4 regions of the Mesorhizobium sp. NZP2298 genome follow, and region 3 is predicted to be linked to each of the others. Evidence: predicted binding sites of a transcription regulator. Region 3 holds the regulator's gene; each other region holds the start of a gene.
What was found. Region 3 encodes PhoB, which activates phosphate uptake and scavenging genes when phosphate is short. Its sites were predicted from a motif close to TGTCATNNANCTGTCAT; they were not measured.
Positions count from the first base shown of each region.

Region 1: the regulator PhoB is predicted to act here: its motif matches at 2,996-3,012, upstream of EB231_RS19930 (PhoX family protein).
Region 2: the regulator PhoB is predicted to act here: its motif matches at 3,750-3,766, upstream of EB231_RS24520 (RNA degradosome polyphosphate kinase).
Region 4: the regulator PhoB is predicted to act here: its motif matches at 3,009-3,025, upstream of phnF (phosphonate metabolism transcriptional regulator PhnF).

Region 1 covers NZ_CP033365.1:4,131,361-4,136,616, forward strand. Annotated here, with positions in the region: gene EB231_RS19925 (GMC family oxidoreductase) at 1-966, shown strand, start outside; gene EB231_RS19930 (PhoX family protein) at 1,030-2,940, opposite strand; gene EB231_RS19935 (hypothetical protein) at 3,059-3,466, opposite strand; gene urtA (urea ABC transporter substrate-binding protein) at 3,780-5,090, shown strand; gene urtB (urea ABC transporter permease subunit UrtB) at 5,204-5,256, shown strand, end outside.
Region 2 covers NZ_CP033365.1:5,055,338-5,060,593, reverse strand. Annotated here, with positions in the region: gene EB231_RS24545 (amino acid ABC transporter permease) at 1-459, shown strand, start outside; gene EB231_RS24540 (amino acid ABC transporter ATP-binding protein) at 539-1,288, shown strand; gene EB231_RS24535 (TIGR02117 family protein) at 1,389-2,054, shown strand; gene EB231_RS24530 (FAD-dependent monooxygenase) at 2,183-3,421, opposite strand; gene EB231_RS24525 (zinc-finger domain-containing protein) at 3,441-3,686, opposite strand; gene EB231_RS24520 (RNA degradosome polyphosphate kinase) at 3,830-5,256, shown strand, end outside.
Region 3 covers NZ_CP033365.1:1,516,718-1,521,973, reverse strand. Annotated here, with positions in the region: gene EB231_RS07385 (sugar ABC transporter permease) at 1-566, opposite strand, end outside; gene xylF (D-xylose ABC transporter substrate-binding protein) at 710-1,750, opposite strand; gene EB231_RS07375 (ROK family protein) at 2,022-3,266, shown strand; gene phoB (phosphate regulon transcriptional regulator PhoB) at 3,535-4,224, opposite strand; gene phoU (phosphate signaling complex protein PhoU) at 4,346-5,053, opposite strand; gene pstB (phosphate ABC transporter ATP-binding protein PstB) at 5,080-5,256, opposite strand, start outside.
Region 4 covers NZ_CP033365.1:1,884,154-1,889,409, forward strand. Annotated here, with positions in the region: gene EB231_RS09135 (alpha-D-ribose 1-methylphosphonate 5-phosphate C-P-lyase PhnJ) at 1-329, opposite strand, end outside; gene fosX (FosX/FosE/FosI family fosfomycin resistance hydrolase) at 326-745, opposite strand; gene EB231_RS09145 (carbon-phosphorus lyase complex subunit PhnI) at 742-1,854, opposite strand; gene phnH (phosphonate C-P lyase system protein PhnH) at 1,857-2,468, opposite strand; gene phnG (phosphonate C-P lyase system protein PhnG) at 2,468-2,929, opposite strand; gene phnF (phosphonate metabolism transcriptional regulator PhnF) at 3,051-3,800, shown strand; gene EB231_RS09165 (zinc-binding alcohol dehydrogenase family protein) at 3,816-4,832, opposite strand; gene EB231_RS09170 (ABC transporter permease) at 4,905-5,256, opposite strand, start outside.

The sequences.
Region 1 (5,256 bases), 2.6 Mb from region 3:
GGCTGCAAATGGGGCGCCAAATGGTCGACGCTCTACACCGAAATCCCCAAGGGCGAGGCGACAGGCCATCTTGAAGTCCGACCGAACGCCATGGTGATCAAGATCAACCATGATGCGTCGGGAAAGGTGACGGGTGTCGTCTATGCCGACAAAGACGGCAAGCTGCAGGAGCAGAAGGCTCGCATCGTCGCGGTGGCCGGCAACTCGATCGAAAGCCCGCGCCTGCTGCTCAATTCCGAATCGAGCAAATTCCCGCATGGCCTGGCCAACTCCTCAGGGCAGGTGGGCAAGAACTACATGCGCCACACCACGGGCTCGGTCTACGCGATCTTCGACAAGCCGGTGCATATGTATCGCGGCACCACCATGGCCGGCATCATCCGCGACGAGGCGCGGCATGATCCGTCACGTGGCTTCGTCGGCGGCTATGAGTTCGAGACGCTCTCCCTCGGCCTGCCGTTCATGGCGGCGTTCCTGAACCCAGGCGGCTGGGGGCGCTCCTTCACCACGGCGCTCGACCATTATGACCACATGGCCGGCCTGTGGATTGTCGGCGAAGACATGCCGCGCGAGGAAAACCGCATCACACTGCATGCCGACGAAAAAGACGAACATGGCATGCCGATCGCCGACGTGCATTTCGATGACCATCCCAATGACACGGCGATGCGCGACCACGCCTACAAGCAGGCCTCGGCGCTCTACGCGGCGGTCGGCGCAACGCGCACCTTCCCGACGCCGCCCTATCCCTCGACCCACAATCTCGGCACCAACCGGATGAGCGAGAAGGCGGCCGATGGTGTCGTCAACAAGCATGGCCAGACGCACGACATCAAGAACCTGTTCGTGTCGGACGGCAGCCAGTTCACGACAGGTGCCGCGGAAAACCCGACCTTGACCATCGTGTCGCTGGCGATCCGCCAGGCCGACTACATCGCCGCCCAGATGTCGGCCAAGACCATCTAACCTCCCGACTGCCTGCTGGCGCGGAACCTGACCGGGTTCCGCGCCTTTTTTTGTGCTGGAACCTTATGCCCCGACCGGCTGGCCGTCCTTGCGACGGATGGCGACCACCGATGGCCTCGGCGGCTGGCCGTCCCGGAAATCTGGCCACAGGGACTGCGCCTTGTCGAGTGTTTCGGCATCCTCGGAGGGGTGCTGCACCGAAAGGAACAGCGTCGTGCCATCCGGCGTGAAGCAAGGGCCGGTCGCTTCCGCGCCATGCGGGCAGGTGAACAAGAGCTTCGGCAAGCCGCGCGCCGCACCTTCCGTGTCGACGCCATAGACGCCGTCCGGCAGGCCGAAATCATTGGCGCCGTCGGTCGCCACCCAGAGCCGGCCGGCCGGGTCGAAGGTGATGTTGTCAGGGCAGACGAACCAGCCATTGTCCGACGTCTCGGGATGGAAGGTTGCGCCGACCTTGGTGTCCTTTGGATTGCCGCAGAGCACGAACAGGTCCCAAGCGTATTTGTCGGCGGTATGGTCGGCCTCGGCGCCGCGGCCCCCGGGCGGGATCAGCTCGACGATATGACCCCAGAGGTTTTCGGGCCGCGTGTTGGCCGGATTGACCTTGGATTCGTCTCGCTTCTTGTTCTTGGTCATGACGGCGTAGACGCGGCCGGTGACCGGATTGGTCTCGATGTCCTCCGGCCGGTCCATCGGGGTCGCGCCGAGCGCGTCCGCCGCCAGCCGTGTCTTCAACAGCACCTCGGCCTGGTCGGCGAAGCCGTTCTCGGCGGTGAGCTTGCCCTGACCATGAACCAGCGGCAGCCATGTCAGCGAGCCATCGGCGTCGTAACGGGCGACCGAGAGCACGCCATCGTCCAGAAGGCCGTTGCCGGAAGCCGGGTTCGCCTTGTCGTAAGCCTTGTTCGAGACGTAGCGGTACATGTATTCGAAATAGTCGTCGTCGCCCATGTAGACGACGATGCGGCCGTCCTTGTTGAGGACGACCGTGGAGGCCTCATGCGACATGCGGCCAAGGGCCGTGCGCTTCACCGGCTTCGATTGGGGATCATAAGGGTCGATCTCGACCACCCAGTCGAAGCGGTTCGGCTCGTTCGGCTCCTTGTCGATGTTGAAGCGGTCATGGAAACGGCCACGGCCGTAGATGTCGGAGCCATCAAAGCCATAGCGGTCGAGAATGTCAGCGGTCGGTGCCTTCTTCGGATCGCCGCCGAACAGGTCGGAAACGCCTTCCTCACAAGTCAGCACGGTGCCCCAGGGGGTAAAGCCGCCGCTGCAATTGTAGCTGGTGCCGAGCACCTTCGTGCCGGTCGCGTCGGCGGACGTCCTGAGCAGCGCGTGGCCGGCTGCCGGCCCGGAAACGGTCATCTCGGTGTTGGCCGTGATGCGGCGATTGAGCGGACTGTCCTCGACGGTTTGCCACTTGCCGTCCTTGAACATGACCTCGACGATCGAGTGGCCCATCGCCGCAAGGCCGAGATCGACCTGCTCCTTGCTCATCGTCTTGCCGGCGTCGTCCTCGGTCATGCCGGGAAACATGACATTGGGCGAGATGTATTCGTTGTTGACGCAAAGCAGGCCGTGATCGGAGTTCACCGAGCCCTTGGGCAACGGCAGGAAGGCGATGTAATCGCAATTGTAGCCGAAACGCTTTTCCTGTTCGGCGGCCGCGACCGTGTTGCCGTCGAAATCCGGGAGACCAGCGACGAGCGGATCGCCCCAGCGTGCGACGATTGTTGTTTCATAGCCTTCGGCGGCGGCATGGGTCTTGTCATAGACCCGCTTCAGTTCGGGAAAGCCCAGCGTGGAAAGCGCGGTGGCATGCGTTTCGCCGGCGAACAACGAGCCGACAAAGCTGCCGCCGGCGATCAGCGCGCCGGAAGCGAGGCCGCCTTTTAGGAGCGTACGGCGCGAGACGCGCTCGGCGATGATTTCGCGAATGACAGGGGAGGATGAAAACGGGAAGTTGGCCATGTGTCTGCCTCTCGATGTGGATGGGTGACGGCGCACCGCTGCCTATCCAGCTTCGGCAACATCCAGATGACATGAGAGGGCGGGGAGGGCCTGCAGGCCGCGCCCGCCAAGGCGAGGCCTACGGATTGTCTGCCTTGGTGCAGGTCGATGCCGTGAAGGCACCATCGGGCTGCTTCATGATGATGTCGAAGGAGGGCGGGCTCTGGCCGTCCAGCGTTGCCTGGGTCAGCGACAGCGAGTTGCCGCCAGCCGTATAGCCACCGAGCGGTCCCAGCCAGGAGATCACGCCGTTTGCATCCATCTGGTAGTTGTACCCCTGCTGGGCGGCCCCGAAGGTGACCGGACCAGTGTAGACATTGCCCTTGATGGTGATGTCGCCGAGGTTGAGGAACATGCCGAGCAGGTAGACTTCGCAGTGATAGGTGCCATCAGGCATCTTGCCGTCGCTGAAATCGGCCCTTGCGGCCCCGGTTGCCGTGGACAGAAGCACTATGCCGATAGAAATGCGTGAAATCAGGGATGCCATGGCGTCGCTCGGTTGAGACGCGAGCTTGCCCCATTTTTGTGCCGTATCGCAACATTTGTCGTCCACGCGCGGTATGCTGCGATCAAAATCTAGGCATTTGGTCGAATTGAGCGAAAATTAGGCAGATGCCTTGTGCGTTGCGCAAATTTCCCTCAACCAATTTTTAACCGGCTCTCCTTTGTTTGTTCCGCCTAATATAATAACGATCTGATAATATTCGTTTATTTGCCGTTTTTTGGCGTCCAGGCAGCGGTTGGCATGGGGGTTGCATTGTATTGGTGCGGTGCAATCAACCAGCTTGGGAGTCTTCCGTATGAGGGGTAATTTCTCGACAATAACAAAAATGTTCTCGGCAAGCGTGGTCGCCGCTGGCCTGTTGATGTCGGCTCCCGCCAAGGCGGCGGACGACACGATCAAGGTCGGCATTCTCCATTCGCTGTCGGGGACCATGGCGATTTCGGAGACGACGCTGAAGGATGCCATGCTGATGCTCATCGACGAGCAGAACGCCAAGGGCGGCCTGCTCGGCAAGAAGCTTGAAGCCGTTGTCGTCGATCCGGCGTCCAACTGGCCGCTGTTCGCCGAGAAGGCACGCGAGCTGATTTCGAAGGACAAGGTCGCGGCGGTGTTCGGCTGCTGGACCTCGGTGTCGCGCAAATCGGTGCTGCCGGTGTTCTCCGAACTCGACAACATCCTGTTCTATCCCGTCCAGTATGAGGGCGAGGAGAGCGAGCGTAACGTGTTCTATACCGGTGCCGCGCCGAACCAGCAGGCCATTCCGGCGGTCGACTACCTGATGAGCGAGGATGGCGGCTCAGTGAAGCGCTGGGTGCTGGAAGGCACCGACTACGTCTATCCGCGCACCACCAACAAGATCCTCGAAGCCTACCTGAAGTCGAAGGGCGTCGCGGCCGAAGACATCATGGTCAACTACACGCCATTCGGTTTCTCCGACTGGCAGACCGAAGTCTCGGCGATCAAGAAGTTCGGCTCGGCCGGCAAGAAGACCGCCGTCGTCTCGACCGTCAATGGTGACGCCAACGTGCCGTTCTACAAGGAACTCGGCAACCAGGGCATCAAGGCCGAGGATATCCCGGTCATGGCCTTCTCGGTGGGCGAGGAAGAACTGGCCGGTCTCGACACCGCGCCGCTGGTCGGCCATCTCGCCGCCTGGAACTATTTCGAGAGCGTCGACACGCCCGAAAACAAGAAGTTCATCGCCGACTGGCACAAGTTCATCAAGAACGACAAGCGCACCACCAACGACCCGATGGAGGCCCACTATATCGGCTTCAACATGTGGGTGAAGGCGGTCGAGAAGGCCGGTACCACCGATCCGGACAAGGTCATCGACGCCATGATCGGTGTTTCGGTGCCGAACCTGACCGGCGGCTATTCGACGATGATGCCGAACCACCACATCACCAAGCCGGTGCTGATCGGCGAGATCCAGGCCGACGGCCAGTTCGAGACGGTTTCGCGGACGCCTGGCCTGGTCATGGGTGACGAATGGTCCGATTATCTGCCGGACTCCAAGAACCTGATCTCCGATTGGCGCGCGCCCCTGTCCTGCGGCAACTTCAACGTTGCCACGGGCAAGTGCGGCGGCAAGGGAACGAACTGATCCTCCCCGGCCTGGACCGTCAGGTCCAGGCCCATGACCGCAAGCGCGCCGGGCGGGCTTTCTCCTCCAGTCCGCCCGGCGCGAAATCAACCTTTCGGAAGTCACCTGAAGCGATGAACCTGTTCCGCATGATTGGGCTGACGCTGTTGTTCCTGCTGGCGACGCT
Region 2 (5,256 bases), 3.5 Mb from region 3:
ATGCTGCCACTATTCCTGCCGCCGGGCGTCACCTTCGACAAGTACCTGCGCGCGCTGATCGGCGTGTCGCTGTTTGCGGCCGCCTATATGGCCGAAGTGGTGCGCGGTGGCCTGCAAGCGATTCCCAAGGGGCAATATGAGGGTGCCGATTCGCTCGGTCTCGGCTATTGGCAGAAGATGTATTTCATCGTCATGCCGCAGGCGCTGAAGCTGGTCATACCGGGCATCGTCAACACCTTCATTGGCATGTTCAAGGACACCAGCCTGGTCACCATCATCTCGATGTTCGACCTGCTTGGCATCGTCAAGCAGAACTTCTCCGACGCCAACTGGGCGACGGCGCAGACGGCCAAGTCCGGCCTGATCTTTGCCGCCTTCGTCTTCTGGCTGTTCTGCTTCGGCATGTCGCGCTATTCAATGTACACCGAACGCCGGCTCGACACCGGCCACAAACGCTAAACGAAAGACCAAGGGAACCCTGTCAATGGCCACCGAAAATGCCGTCAGCGCGGAAGAGATCAAGGTCAACGCCGCCAAGATGCACATCTCGACCACAGATGTCGCCATCGACATCATCGCCATGCACAAATGGTATGGCGAATTCCATGTGCTGAAGGACATCAATCTGAAGGTGATGCGCGGCGAGCGCATCGTCATCTGCGGGCCCTCGGGCTCCGGCAAGTCGACCATGATCCGCTGCATCAACCGGCTGGAGGAGCACCAAAAGGGCAAGATCATCGTCGACGGCAAGGAACTCACCAATGATCTGAAGAAGATCGACGAGGTGCGTCGCGAGGTCGGCATGGTGTTCCAGCACTTCAACCTGTTCCCGCATCTGACCATCCTGGAAAACTGCACGCTGGCGCCGATCTGGGTGCGCAAGACGCCCAAGAAGCAGGCCGAGGAAATCGCCATGCATTTCCTCAAGCGCGTGAAAATCCCGGAGCAGGCCAACAAGTATCCGGGACAGCTTTCAGGCGGCCAGCAGCAGCGTGTGGCGATCGCGCGTTCGCTGTGCATGAACCCGCGCATCATGCTGTTCGACGAGCCGACCTCGGCGCTCGACCCGGAAATGATCAAGGAAGTTCTGGAGACCATGGTGGGGCTCGCCGAGGAAGGCATGACCATGCTGTGTGTCACCCACGAAATGGGCTTTGCCCGCAAGGTCGCCAACCGGGTGATCTTCATGGATCAGGGCCAGATCGTCGAGCAGAACACGCCGGCCGAATTCTTCGACCATCCGCGCCATGAGCGCACGAAACTGTTCCTGTCGCAGATCCTGCACTGACCGGTTTCACACCGAGCGCAAGAGCCCGGCCGTAATGCGGCCGGGCTCTTTTGTTATGGGTCGGCTGATGCGATTGGCGGCAGAGCAGCGGGCGTCATCGATGAGAAAAGTCCTGCGTTTCCTTTCCATGTCGCTCGCCGTGATCGTGCTTGCAGCGGCCCTCGGCACGCTGGTGCCGCGCCCGCTCTGGCCGGCAGCATCCGCGGGCGAGGGCATGCGGCACATATTGGTGCTGAAGAATCCGATCCATACCGACATTGCCATCCCGGTGGACGATGCCGTGCGTCAGCGCTTTCATTTTCTGGTCGAAGCCGGCATCCCGGCCGATAGTCCGGAGGTGCGCTACATCGTCTTCGGCTGGGGAGGCCGCGCCTTCTATCTGGAAACACCGACCTGGTCCGAACTCAAAGCCGGTCCGGTGATGAAGGCGCTGACCCTCGATGCCTCGGTGATGCATGTCGATGTCGCCGGCGCCATCGCCGAACCACACCCGGATGTCGCGGGCTTCGACATTGACGGGAAGCGGTTCGCGGCGTTGCTCGATTTCATCCAGGCCAGTTTCCAGCAGGGACTGAACGGTCCGATCCATGTCCAGAACGCCGCTTATTCAAAATTCGACGGCTTTTTCGAAGCCAACGGCCATTTCAACGCGCTGGTCGGATGCAACACCTGGACCGCTGCCGCTCTGCGTACCGCTGGCCTGCGGACCGGCTGGTGGAACCCGCTGCCGGTGTCGCTGGGGTGGTCGATGCGGTTGTATAATTGAGACTCGGCAACGTTTCCAAGATGACGCCGGCGCCAAAGCCGCCAAAATCCCCCCAGTGGGGGAGATGTCCGGCAGGACAGAGGGAGGTGCTGTCCCGACAACCTATCGGGCTGACTTGTCTCGACGTCCTACCGCCTGACGACCTTCGGTTCCTCCCAGCCATAAAGCCAGTCGAGATCGGCCGCGAGCTTCTGCGCCGGCCGCGTCGCCAGCACCAGGTTGCGGGCCAGCGCCACCGGGCCTCGGGCGTGCCAGGCAAGCCGGTTGAACGCACCGCGTCTAAGCACCTTCTCCAGGCGCGGCCGCCGCAGATTCTCCCAGATGCTCAGGCTCTGTCGCGGATCGGCGGGGAAGTCGGCGACCAGAGTGGCAAGCGTCGCGGCATCCTCGATCGCCATCGCCGCGCCCTGTGCCGCGAATGGCGTCATCGCATGCGCGGCATCGCCGATCAGCGCAATGCCGGCCGGCGTTGTCCAGGGCTGTTTCTGTTCGACGGTATGCAACGGCCAGGTCAGCCACGGGCCGGCCATTTCCACCAGCTGCACAAGCCCTGGCGCGGTGCCGCGCATGGCGGCGGCGAGGATGCCGGGATCGGCATGGCCGGACCAGCCCTCGGCAATGCGCTCGCCTTTGGTGAAGGCGACGAGGTTGAATGCGTCGCCCTTGCTGACCGGATAAGCGACCATGTGGAAACCCGGATGCAGGAAAGTCGTGACGCAATCGGCTGCGCCGATCGCGGCGAAGGCCTGCCCGGCTCTGCTGTCGGAAGCGACGGTGGTGCGCCAGGCCAACTCTCCCGAAAAACGGTTTCTTGGCGATGCCATCCTTTTTGCGTCGACAAGCCCGCGCACAGAAGACCAGACGCCATCGGCGCCGACCAGCAAGGAGCCTTGTTCTTCCGCCGTCTTGCCGCCGATCTCGACGGTCGCCCTGACACCATGGCTGCCAGTCGCAATTCTTTGGACACGCGCCCCGAGGGTGAGATGGATATCAGGCATCTCGGCAACACGCGCCATCAGCGCGCTCTGCAGGTCGGCCCGGTGCGCGACGAGATAGGGAGCGCCCCAATGGTCTTCACCCGACTGCCCCAACGGCACATGCGCCAATGCCCGCAACGTCCTCGCATCCTTCAGCACCACGGCCTCCGGCCGCACCGCCGCCGGCAACAGCCGGTCGAGTACGCCGAGGTCACGCAGAATGCGTGTCGCGTTGGGGGAAAGCTGGAGGCCGGCCCCCACAGCTTCCAGGCGCGGCGCTTGCTCGAACACCTGCACGGGATAGCCGCGTCTAGCAAAAGCAAGTGCCGAGGTCAGCCCGGCGACGCCCGCTCCGGCGATGACGATTTGCCGGGAGCGCGTGTCTTCCATCAGGTCCGTCGCGAAGGAATCAGGCGGCTTGGTCGATGTAGAGGCAGCCGGCAGGTAGCGTTTCCGTCGCCTTCAGCTTTGGCGAATAGCGGTAGAGCGTCGAGCAATAGGGGCAGACCTTCTCATTGTCGTCGCCCATGTCGAGAAACACATGCGGGTGATCGAAAGGCGGGTTGGCGCCCGTGCACATGAATTCCCTGACGCCGATGTCAATCGCCGGATGGCCCGCATCGTTCTGGAAATGGGGAATGGAACCGCCTGCCATCGTCGTCTCCTTAACGCAGTCTCGCATGCATCTGGATCATAACAGGTCTCTTTGCAAGATCGATGAAATGAAACTGTCGCAAAAGCCTGTCAGAGGATAAGTTAAGCCGGTTAACCGGCTGAGCGGTGGAAAGAGCAGGAACCATGAACGAACTGAAGCCGGTGCAGAGCGAATTCATCAATGTCGAAGCGGCGAGCCCGGAAGGCGGCAATCCCGATCGTTTCGTCAATCGCGAGTTTTCATGGCTGCAGTTCAATCGCCGCGTGCTCGAGGAATCGCTGAACACCCATCATCCGCTGCTGGAGCGCGTTCGTTTCCTCTCGATCTCGGCTGCCAATCTCGACGAATTCTTCATGGTGCGGGTCGCAGGCCTCGCCGGCCAGGTCCGCGAGGGCATCGTGCTGAAGAGCCCTGATGGCCGCACTCCCGAACAGCAGCTCGAACAACTGCTGCGCGAGGTCGAACGGCTGCAGGAAGACCAGCAGAAGAGCCTTTCGGCGCTGACTGTGCTGCTCAACAAGGAAGGCATCGAGACCATCACCCGCGACGCTCTGACCAAGGACGAGAAGATCTGGTTGGAAGAGCATTTCCAGGACCAGGTGTTTCCGGTGCTCACCCCGCTGTCGATCGACCCGGCGCATCCGTTCCCGTTCATTCCCAATCTCGGCTTCTCGATGGCGCTGCAGCTTCGCCATCGCAAGAACGGCGAGGAAATGAGCGCGCTCCTGCGCCTGCCAGTGGCGCTGAAGCGCTTCATCCGTCTTCCGGATCGCAAGCACCATGTCCGCTTCATCCCGCTGGAAGAGGCGGTCGGGCTCTATATCGGCAAGCTGTTCCCCGGCTACGAGGTCAAGGGCTCAGGCACCTTCCGCATCATCCGCGACAGCGATATCGAGGTCGAGGAAGAATCGGAAGATCTGGTACGCCTGTTCGAGACCGCGCTGAAGCGCCGCCGTCGCGGATCGGTGATCCGCATCGAATTCGACAAGCTGATGCCTGGCGAATTGCGCGATTTCGTGGCCAGCGAACTCGGCGTGTCATCGAGCCGCATCAGCGTCCTGACCGGACCGCTGGCGCTCAGCCAGATCTCGGAGATCGTCGCCGTGCCCCGTGACGACCTCAAATTCACACCCTACAATCCGCGCTTTCCCGAGCGCATCCGCGAGCATGGCGGCGATTGCTTTGCCGCTATCCGCGAGAAGGACATCATCGTCCACCACCCCTACGAATCCTTCGACGTGGTGGTGCAGTTCCTGCGCCAGGCAATGGCCGACCCCGAAGTGGTGGCGATCAAGCAGACGCTTTACCGCACCTCCAACGACAGCCCGATCGTGCGCGCGCTGGTCGACGCGGCCGAGGCCGGCAAGTCGGTGACCGCACTGGTCGAGCTCAAGGCGCGCTTCGACGAGGAAGCCAATATCCGCTGGGCGCGCGACCTGGAGCGCGCCGGCGTGCAGGTCGTGTTCGGTTTCCTCGAACTTAAGACCCATGCCAAGATGTCGCTGGTGGTGCGGCGCGAGGATGGCAAGCTACGCAATTACGTGCATCTTGGCACCGGAAACTATCATCC
Region 3 (5,256 bases):
GTCTGGCCGCTGGTGACCCACCAGGCGGCACCGCGCCAGACCAGCAGGCCGCCCAGCGTGACGATGAAGGCCGGCACTTCGAGATAGGCGATGATGAAGCCCTGGAAAGCGCCGATCAGCAGCCCGAGCGCCAGCCCGATGACCAGTGCCAGAACCCAGATCCAAGGATTGCCGAGTTCAAGCCCGACGAACCGGACCAGGAAATGCACCTGGGCAAAGCCCATGACCATGCCGATCAGACCCTCGGCAGAGCCGACGGACAGGTCGATATTGCGCATGACGATGACCAGCACCATGCCGCAGGCCATGATCGCGACAGCGGAAGTCTGCACCGACAGGTTCCACAGATTGCGCGGAGTGAGAAAGGTGCGGCTGTCGAAATCGAGGGGATTGACGCCCAGACGCAGACTCGAAATCACGTGCAGCCCGACCCAGATCAGCAACAGGGCACCGATCATGCCGAGCATGCGGGTGTCGATCTCGGTTGCCTTCAGGAACCGGGCGACCGCGCCAAGCTCCGACGCGCGCGCGGTGTCGGCCTGCGGGTTGGACGTCGTGTCGGTCATGATTCCTCCCACCGGCCGGCCATCCGGCGCGGAGCCGGAACGCAGCCTAGAAGCTATCCGCCTGATGCGGAAACACAAATCTTTTTGAGAAAACGCCGCGGCTTTTGGGCCGCGGCGTCGATGACGAACAGTGCTGCGCCGTTCTAGTTGCAGGCCGCGACGCTACCGGCGGCGACGCCCGCGCAGACTTCATCCTTCTTGATCCAGCCGGCATCGATGACGAGATTGAGATTGTCCTTGGTGATGGCGACAGGGGTCAGGAACAGCGACTTGACGGTGTTGCCGCCGGGGGTCGTGAAATCCTTCACGCCGGCGATGTCGGTCATCTTCTTGCCGTCAGCCAGCTGCGAGGCGATCTCGGCGGCATTCTTGCCGAGCTCGCGCGCGTCCTTCCACACCGACACCGTCTGGGTGCCGAGCGCGATGCGGTTCAGCGCGGCATGATCGCCGTCCTGGCCCGACACCGGCACGGTGCCGGCAAGGCCTTGCGCCGTCAGCGCCGCGACGACACCGCCTGCGGTGCCGTCATTGGCGGCGACCACGGCATCGACCTTGTTGTCGTTGGCGGTCAGGAACTGTTCCATGTTCTTCTGGGCGTTGGCGGGCAGCCAGCCGTCCGTATAGGCCTCGCCGACATTCTTGATCTTGCCGCTGTCGATGGCCGCCTTGAGCACTTCCATCGAGCCCGAGAACAGGAAATCGGCGTTCGGATCGGCACCCGAGCCCTTGATGAAGACATAGTTGCCTTCCGGCTTGACCTTGAACACTGCGCTGGCCTGCAAGCGGCCGACTTCCTTGTTGTCGAAGGTCAGGTAGAAGACGTCCTTGTTCTCGATCAGGCGGTCATAGCCGACGACCGGAATGCCTTCGTCCAGTGCCTTCTGCACCGCCGGGCCGATCGCCGAAGCATCCTGCGCCAGGATGATCAGCGAATTGGCGCCCTGCGAGATCAGGCTCTCGACATCGGTAAGCTGCTTGCCGGGATTGGACTGCGCATCGGCGGAAATGTACTTGTCGCCGGCGGCCTCGATCGCCTTCTTCATGGCGGCCTCGTCGGTCTTCCAGCGCTCTTCCTGGAAGTTCGACCACGAAACGCCGATAACCTTGTCCTTCGCCTGCGCGACCGACGCAAGCGTCAGCGACATGGCGACACCCGCCAGGATGGCGGCCGTGAATCTCTTCATGATATCCTCCCTGCGCCGCGTATGGCGCGACCAAACTGACCCAAAGGCCGGCACAGAGGCTCTATTTTTTCGAGCCTCAAAAAAAATACTGATCCATCGTCGGAACGCTGTCAACATCGATTCTGATGGATCTTGAGGTGTCGCGGACTTTTTTTCGAGCCCCGCAATAAATAAATGACAGCACCGGCCGCTTCTGCCAGTATTTGCCCCAGTTGCCGGCAGTGTTCGAGGGGCAGGAAGAACCGCGGCGACCGGGAGGATGTGGGAAAGTATGTCGGTCGGAATCCGCCACGACGATCTGCGCCGGCGCAACCGCGCCATGGTGATTGCGGCCGTGCGCCGGGCCGGCCAACCCTCGCGCACCGAGATCGCCGCGACCACCGGCCTCAGCCATTCGACCATATCGGCGATCTCTTCCGACCTGATCGGCGAAGGCATCCTGGCCGAGGGCAAGCCGAGCGAGGCCGGTACGCTCAAACGCGGCAGGCCACAGGTCGGCCTCGGCCTCAACCCGGAGGCCGCGGCCATCATGACCGTCGTGCTGTCGCTGAATTTCCTGTCCGTCGCCGTCATCGACTATGCCGGCCAGGTGATATCAGAGGAACAGCGCCGGCTGGACACGCTGACCATGTCGCGCGAGGCGCTGATCGGTGAATGCGTCGCCATTGTACGGCGCCGCCTCGAGGATCCCGATATCGACGTGCGCAGTGTCGCCCGTATCGCACTGGCGATCCAGGGCATAACCGACACCAAGGCCAGGGCCATGCTGTGGTCGCCGATCACACCGCAGACCGACATCGCCTTCGCCGACATACTGGAAGCCGAGTTCGGCATCCCGGCCACCATGGAGAACGACTGCAACATGATGGCGGTGGCGCTGCGCTGGCGCGACCCCGAACGCTACCGCGACGACTTCATCGCCATCCTTTTGTCGCACGGCATCGGCATGGGCCTGGTGCTGAAGGGCGAGCTGTTCACCGGCACCCATTCGTCGGGTGGCGAGTTCGGCCACATGATCCATCGGCCAGGCGGCGCACTCTGCCGCTGCGGGCGGCGCGGCTGCGTCGAGGCCTATGCCGGCAACTACGCCATCTGGCGCAATGCCAGGCAGCTTGGCGAGGACACCGAACCGGTCGCCGACGTCAGCGACACGCAGATGCGGGCACTGGCGACGACGGCACGGGAACGGGCCGGGCCCGAGCGCGAAGCCTATCGCAAGGCCGGCGAAGCACTGGGTTATGGCCTCGGCAGCCTGTTCGCGCTGATCGATCCCGCACCCGTGGCCATGGTCGGCGTCAGCGCCGCCGCCTTCGACCTGATCGAGCCGGCATTGCGCGAGGCGATTGCTCAGACCGCCGGCGGCCAGCACTCGAAATCGATTTCGTTCGACACCGAACCGAACGAACTCCCCCTGATCCGCGAGGGCTGCGCCATGCGCGCACTGACCTTCGTCGATCAGGAGATCTTCGCGCCGGGCGCGCAGGCAAGAGGGAGTGCTGGAAAGAGCGTTGCCTGAAACCCGCGCGGAACGCCCTGGACTTCCGGAAAGGCACGGCCGGGCGCCGTGACTGCGCGTCTCAACCGCTTGACTGAGCGTCCCAAACCATTGACGGCTTCGGCAATCGCGACATCCATGCCGTGTGATCGGAGCGACGCCGACGCAGGAGACAGTGGAAAGTCGCCGCGTGGACTTCCGTTGTCGCGGCATCATCTTTGCTGGTTTTCGCGGGCGTATTGATGTTTGCCGTTATTATCTTTCGCACTCGCGCCGGCTGAGCGCTCCTTTAATCCTCGCGGATCGCGTAGCCTGCCCCACGGATGGTGCGGATGACGTCGGGCATGCGGCCATTGTTGACCGCCTTGCGCAGGCGGCCGACATGCACGTCCACGGTGCGTTCGTCGATATAAATCGTCTCACCCCAGACATTGTCGAGCAACTGGCTGCGCGAGAACACGCGGCCGGGATGGCGCATCATGAATTCCAGAAGGCGGAATTCGGTCGGCCCGAGCCGGATCTCGCTCTTCTTGCGGTAGACCCGATGCGATTCACGGTCGAGCACGATGTCGCCGACCTTGAGCACGCTGGACAGCACTTCGGGCTTGGCGCGGCGCAGCAGCGCCTTGACGCGCGCCATGAATTCCGGCGTCGAGAACGGCTTGACCAGATAATCGTCGGCACCGGTCGAAAGGCCACGCACGCGGTCGCTCTCCTCGCCGCGCGCCGTCAGCATGATGATCGGCAGCCGTTCGGTCTCGGGCCGCATTCTTAGCCGGCGACAGAGTTCGATACCGGACACCGCCGGCACCATCCAGTCGAGCACCAGAAGATCGGGCACGTTTTCCTGCAGCCGGATTTCGGCTTCATCGCCGCGGGTTACCACCTCGACCTGATAGCCTTCCGATTCCAGATTGTAGCGGAGGAGCACGCCGAGCGGCTCCTCGTCCTCCACCACCATGATGCGTGGTGCGATCATTGACTGGTCACCTCTAAAGCAATCCCGGGAAAAATATGTAACGGTTTTCCATCCTGAATTGCGTGAAACAAAGAGATAGAGCGGTTCGGCGTTTCCGCGAAACGATGAACCGCTCCAACGCTCAAGCCGCCGGCGCCGACATCGCCGTCTCGTCCTGTTTGGGGCGGTTGGCGGGCAGTTGCGTGCCGGTCAGGACATAGTACGCGTTCTCGGCGATGTTGGTCACATGGTCGCCGATGCGTTCGAGATTCTTGGCGCAGAACAACAGATGCGTGCAAGCGGTGATGTTGCGCGGATCCTCCATCATGTAGGTCAGCAGCTCGCGGAACACCGAGGTGTATTTGACGTCGATGCGTTCGTCGTCGGCGCGCAGCTTCGCAAGCGCGGCGGCATCGCGCGCCGCATACTCCTCGATCACGCCCTGCACCTGGATCAGCACCAGCTGCGCCATGGCGTCGATGGAATGCGACAGGTCGCGCGGCGTTGCGGTGAGACCGACGGTGCCGACGCGCTTGGCGATGTTCTTGGCAAGGTCGCCAATGCGTTCGAGGTCGCCAGCCATGCGGATCGACCCGACGACATGGCGCAGATCGTCTGCCATCGGCTGGCGCTTGGCGATCAGCGTGATGGCGCGATCGTCGAGTTCGCGCTGGCGCGCATCCATGATGGCGTCGTCGGAGACCACGCGCTGTGCCAGCGCGTTGTCGGAATTCAGCAGCGCCTTGGTGGCGCCGCCGACCATCGAGCCGGCGAGATCGCCCATGTCGCTGATCAGCCTGCTGATCTGTCCGAGATCCTCGTCGAAGGCTGCGACTGTGTGTTCGGCCATGATCCTGGTCCTCGTAATGCGTGCGATCAGCCGAAGCGGCCGGTGATGTAGTCTTGCGTGCGCTTCTCGCGAGGCGACGTGAAGATCTTCTCGGTGCGGTCGAACTCGACCAGTTCGCCCAGATACATGAAGGCGGTCTGCTTCGAGACGCGCGCCGCCTGCTGCATGTTGTGGGTGACGATGACGATCGTGTAGTCGGCCTG
Region 4 (5,256 bases), 370 kb from region 3:
ATGCGGTGGCGGGTCTGGATGATGGTGGCGCTGGCGGTGTCGGTGGTGACAGCGACATTGGCGACCTTCTTGAAGAAGGCGCGGATCGACACCGCGTTGGTGGTGTCGTCGGCGCCCTGGTCGATGACCTTCAGCACGTCATCTGGGCCGATGATCGAGGCAGTGACCTGGACGCCGCCGGTGCCCCAGCCATAGGGCATCGGCATTTCGCGCGAAGCGAACGGTACCTGATAGCCGGGGATGGCGATGCCCTTGAGGATTGCCCGGCGGATCATCCTTTTGGTCTGCTCGTCGAGATAGGCGAAGTTGTAGCTGGCGATGTCGGTCATGATGCTACCTCCAATCCCTTGGCATAGCGCTTCAGCCGGTCCGCAAGCGTGCCGGTGTGCAGTTCGAACATGTGGTTGTCGTCGTCGTAGAAATAGATCGAGCGGCCTTCACCCTCGACGCGCGGACGGGGCGGGCGCATGTCGAGGCCTAGCTTGGCGACACGCTCGGTGTAGCGGTCGAAATCGCCGTCATCGATCTTGAAGGCGATGTGGTTGTAGCTGCGCTCAGGCAGCGCCTCGCCTTCCATGATGGCGATCCAGATGTCGCCGATCAGGAAGAATTTTTCGCGCGACAGCGAGAACTGTTCGGCGTTGCTGGCATAGACCTCGCGCGCGTCGAAGATGCCCTCGAGGATGGCGCTCATCCGGTCGAGATCGCGGACGATGAAGGTCATGTGGGACAGGCCTTCGATCATTCCGCGGCCTCCCGCTTTTCGTCCACCTTTGTGGGGTGCTCCCGGGCCTCGTACTCGGCGCGCATGCGACGCACGAGGTCGAGTTCGGCCTGGAAGTCGACATAGTGCGGCAGCTTCAAATGCTCGACGAAACCGGTCGCCTGGACATTGTCGGAGTGCGAGATGACGAACTCCTCGTCCTGGGCGGCGGCGACAATGTCCTCGCCGAGTTCGGAGGCACGCAGAGCCCGGTCGCAGAGAGCCATGGCCATCGCCTTGCGCTCGCTCTGGCCGAACACGAGGCCGTAGCCGCGGGTGAATTGCGGCGGCGCCTTGGCCGATCCCTTGAACTGATTGACCATCTGGCATTCGGTGACCCGCACCGTACCGAGCGGCGCGGCGAAGGGTAGTTCGGGAACGTCCAACTCCAGCTCGACCTCGCCGATACGGATCTCGCCGACGAAGGGATGGTTGCGGGCATAGCCGCGCTGGGTGGAATAGCCGAGCGCCAAGAGAAAACCCTCGTCACCGCGCGATAGCGCCTGCAGGCGGATATCGCGCGCCATCGGGAATTCCAGAGGCTCGCGGGTGATGTCTCCGGGGACATGATCCTGCGGCATCTCGCCATCCGGTTCGATCAGGCCTTCGCGGGCGAGGATCGCCGAGACGCGCGGCATGGCCTGCGCCTCCGTCTCGCGCTGCAACGGCTCGGCGACATCGGCACCGGCGGCAAGCTCGGGATCGAGCAGACGGTGGGTGTAGTCGAAGGTCGGGCCAAGCAGCTGGCCGCCGGGCAGGTCCTTGTAGGTTGCCGACACACGCCGTTCGACCCGCATCGCGCTGGTGTCGATCGGTCTGGAATAGCCGAAGCGCGGCAGCGTGGTGCGATAGGCACGCACCAGGAAGATCGCCTCGATCATGTCGCCGCGCGCCTGGACGATGGCGAGCGCCGCCAGTTCACGGTCATAGAGCGAGCCTTCGCTCATCACCCGATCGACGCCGAGCGACAGCTGCTCGACGATCTGGTCGAGGCGCAGGGCGGGCACCGAACGGTCGCCGCGCCGGCGGTCGGCGAGAAGGTTGTGGGCATTGGCGATTGCGGCCTCGCCGCCCTTTACCGCGACATACATGTTCAAGCCTCCATCATCTTGATACGTGTCGTGCGCGGAAGGCAGGCTATGCCTTGCGATGTGGCGAGGATGATGTCGACGCCGCGCGGAAAGCGCTTGTTGTTCTGCTTCCACTGCTCGATGAAATGACGCGGCATCTGTGCCGGCGCGATCACGGCGCTGGTTTCGATGCCGGGGCCTTCGAGCAGCAGTGGAGCGCCTGAGGTCAGGTCGCTGACTTGCAGGATCAGCGTGGTCGACCTGTCGGGATAGTCCTGCGTTCCTTGCGCAAAACCGTCGAGCGCCATCATCTCGGCCGGAGTGGCGACAAAGGCGAAATGCGCGTCGGGGGGTGTGTTGGCGAGCGGCGCGCCGGTGTGGAAACCAAGCCAGGAGCCGATCGCGGCGGAGGTGTGCAGGGCTGGGTCGAGCCAGAGCGGCGTGTCGTTGTCGCACAGCGCCAGTGCCACCGCGCCTGACGTTGCCGAGAGCGGCGCCGGCGGTCGGGCCAGGGCCGGCAAAGGCTGCACGCTGCCTGGCCGCGCCATCGCATCCATGATTGCGCGGAACACGGTCTGGGCGTTGAAGACGGGATCGGCGAAGCCGCCCTCGATCGATTGTGCTTGGATATCCATCAGTCTTCTCCGCGAACCATGGTGAAGAAATCCACCTTCGTTGCCGCCGTCTCGGCGCGGCGTTTTTCGTTGGCAGCGGCAAGCGCCGACCGCAGAGGCGCGATCAGCCTGGTCTCGACTTCGGCGCGGCTGGCAGGGTCTTGCCACAGCGCGTCGGCTATTGCCGCCAGCTTTGCCTTCTGCTTGTCGCGACCAAGCGCGTAACAATGGCCGACCTGACCGGACGACAACCGGACGGTGGCGCGGGTGACGGTCGCCTCGCCGACATTGAATGGCGCGCCGCCGCCGCCGATACGGCCGCGCAGCGTCACCAGCCCGGTCTCGGGGCCACGCAGCAGTTCGGCTTGCGAAGGCAGGCCGGCCTCGTTCCAGAGCCGGACGATGTCGTCGCCGCTCGATTGCGCCAAAGTCGCCATGGCGGCCTTGCGTTCGGCCTGGTCGCGGGCTTCCTGTCCTCGCATCAGCAGCATTCCTCTTTGCCAAATTTGTCTATTGATATAGACAACTATACAAATTATACATATTACCTAACGCGAGTCCATGACGCGTGGATGACAGGCGATGGAAGGCGGGGGCAAATTCATGATCGGACGACAGGAAGCCGACAGTATCGAACGGCGCAGCGGCGTCTCGCTGTGGCGTCAGATCGCCGACAGAATCCTGCAGGCGATCGCCACCGGCGATTTCGCCGAGAATACCGCGCTGCCGCCGGAGGTGGCGCTCGCCGAGCGCTATGGCGTCAACCGTCACACGGTGCGCAGCGCCATATCGGCGCTTGTGCAGGAAGGCGTGCTGCGGGCCGAGCAGGGGCGCGGCACCTTCGTCTTGTCGCGCAAGCGGCTGTCCTATCCGATCGGCGCGCGCACACGCTTTTCGACAGGCCTGCAAGGGCAGACGTCGGAACGGCATATCGTGCTGCTCGCCTCATCGGTTGAGCCGGCCAGCCAGCGTGTCGCCGAGGGGCTTGGCCTGGCCAGGGGGGCTGAGGTGATCAGGTTGGAAACCCGGGGCGAAGCCGATGGACGGCCGGTGTCGCGCGCTGCCGGATGGTTCGAGGCCAAGCGCTTTGCCGGCATCGACAAGGCGATGGCTGACACCGGCTCGATCACCGCGTCGCTGGCTCGTTTCGGCATAGACGACTATCTCCGCCAATCGACCATGCTGTCGGCGCGCCACGCCGATGCGGCCGACCTAGCCGACCTCGATCTGCAGCCCGGCGCCATCGTGCTGGTGACGGTCGCCGTCAACGTCACGCCAGACGGCCAGCCGATCCAGTTTTCGGAATCGCGCTTTCCGGCGGAACGGGTGGAACTGAAACTGTCGGCGCTGTGAGTCGGCGGCGGCCGGCTACCCCACCTCGATCACAGCCTTGATCAGGCCGGATTTTTCATGTGCCCAGCGGGCGAGATCGCGCGGCGTATCGGCAAGCGATGTGCGGTGGGTGACGAGCTTGGCCAGTGGCACGGCGCCGTTGCGGATCGAGGCGGCTACATGGTCGAAGTCGGCGCGCAGCGCATTGCGGCTGCCGATCAATGTCATTTCACGTTTGTGGAATTCGGGGTCGGAAAAGACGATGTCGTCCTTGACGACGCTGACCAGCACCAGTGTGCCGCCATGGGCGACATGAGCGAAGGCCGACTGCACCGATTGGGTGTTGCCGGTGGCGTCGAAGACCACATCGAAGCCTTCGCCTGATGTCGCCTCCCTGACCAGATCCGAGACTGGGCCACGTGACCCGTCAAGAGCCTGGAAGCCAAGTTCGTTTTCGGCGAAGGCCAGCCTTTCACTGCTCATGTCGAGCAGTGTTACGTCGAGCCCGGCTATGCGGGCGAAGATGGCGGTGCCGAGGCCGATCGGGCCAGCGCCGATGACCAACGTGCGGGCACCGGTCTCGCCCCGCGCACGCCGCACGGCATGCGCGCCGATGGCGAGGAACTCGACGGCGGCGGCATCGGCCAACGACAGGCCGTTTGCCGGATAGAGATTCTGCGCCGGGACCAGGATGCGTTCGCACATGGCGCCGTCGCGATGGACTCCGAGCACCTCGATCCTGACGCAGCAATTGGGCTTGCCGTGCCGGCAGGCGATGCACTTGCCGCAGGACAGATAGGGGTTGATGACGACCGGCTCGCCAACGGCAAGCCCGACACCTCCGCCGGTCTCGACGATCGTTCCCGACACTTCGTGGCCCATGATGCGGGGATAGGCCAGGAACGGATGCTTGCCTTCGAAAATGTGGTAGTCGGTGCCGCAGATGCCGACATGGCTGACCGCGACCAGCGCCCAGCCGGCGGGCGGGGCGCCAGGCGCCGGGCGGTCTTCCAGGACAAGCTCGCCGGGCGAGCGGCAGACGACGGCTTTCATGTTTCAATCCAGTCCTTAATGGAATCGCCGGCCCGGCGGTCAAGTCGGGCCGGCGATCGATTGCGGGTCGGTCTACTTGCCGCGGCGGCGCAGCCCGTCGAAGTAGACGATGATGATGATCAGCGCGCCGGTGATGATGCGCTGCCAGAACGAGTTGACGTTGAGCAGGTTGGCGCCGTTGTTGATGGTGGCGAGGATGAAGGCGCCGAGCAGCGGGCCGTGCACCGAACCGACGGCGCCGAACAGCGAAGTGCCGCCGATGACCGACGAAGCGATCGCCTGCAGTTCCCAGCCCTCGGCCTGGGTCGGGTTGCCGATGCCTATGCGGGCGGCAAGCAGCACGCCGACGAAGGCCGCGCACAGGCCCGACAGCGTGTAGGCCATGTAGATTGTGCGCTGGACGTTGACGCCGGACAGGCGCGAG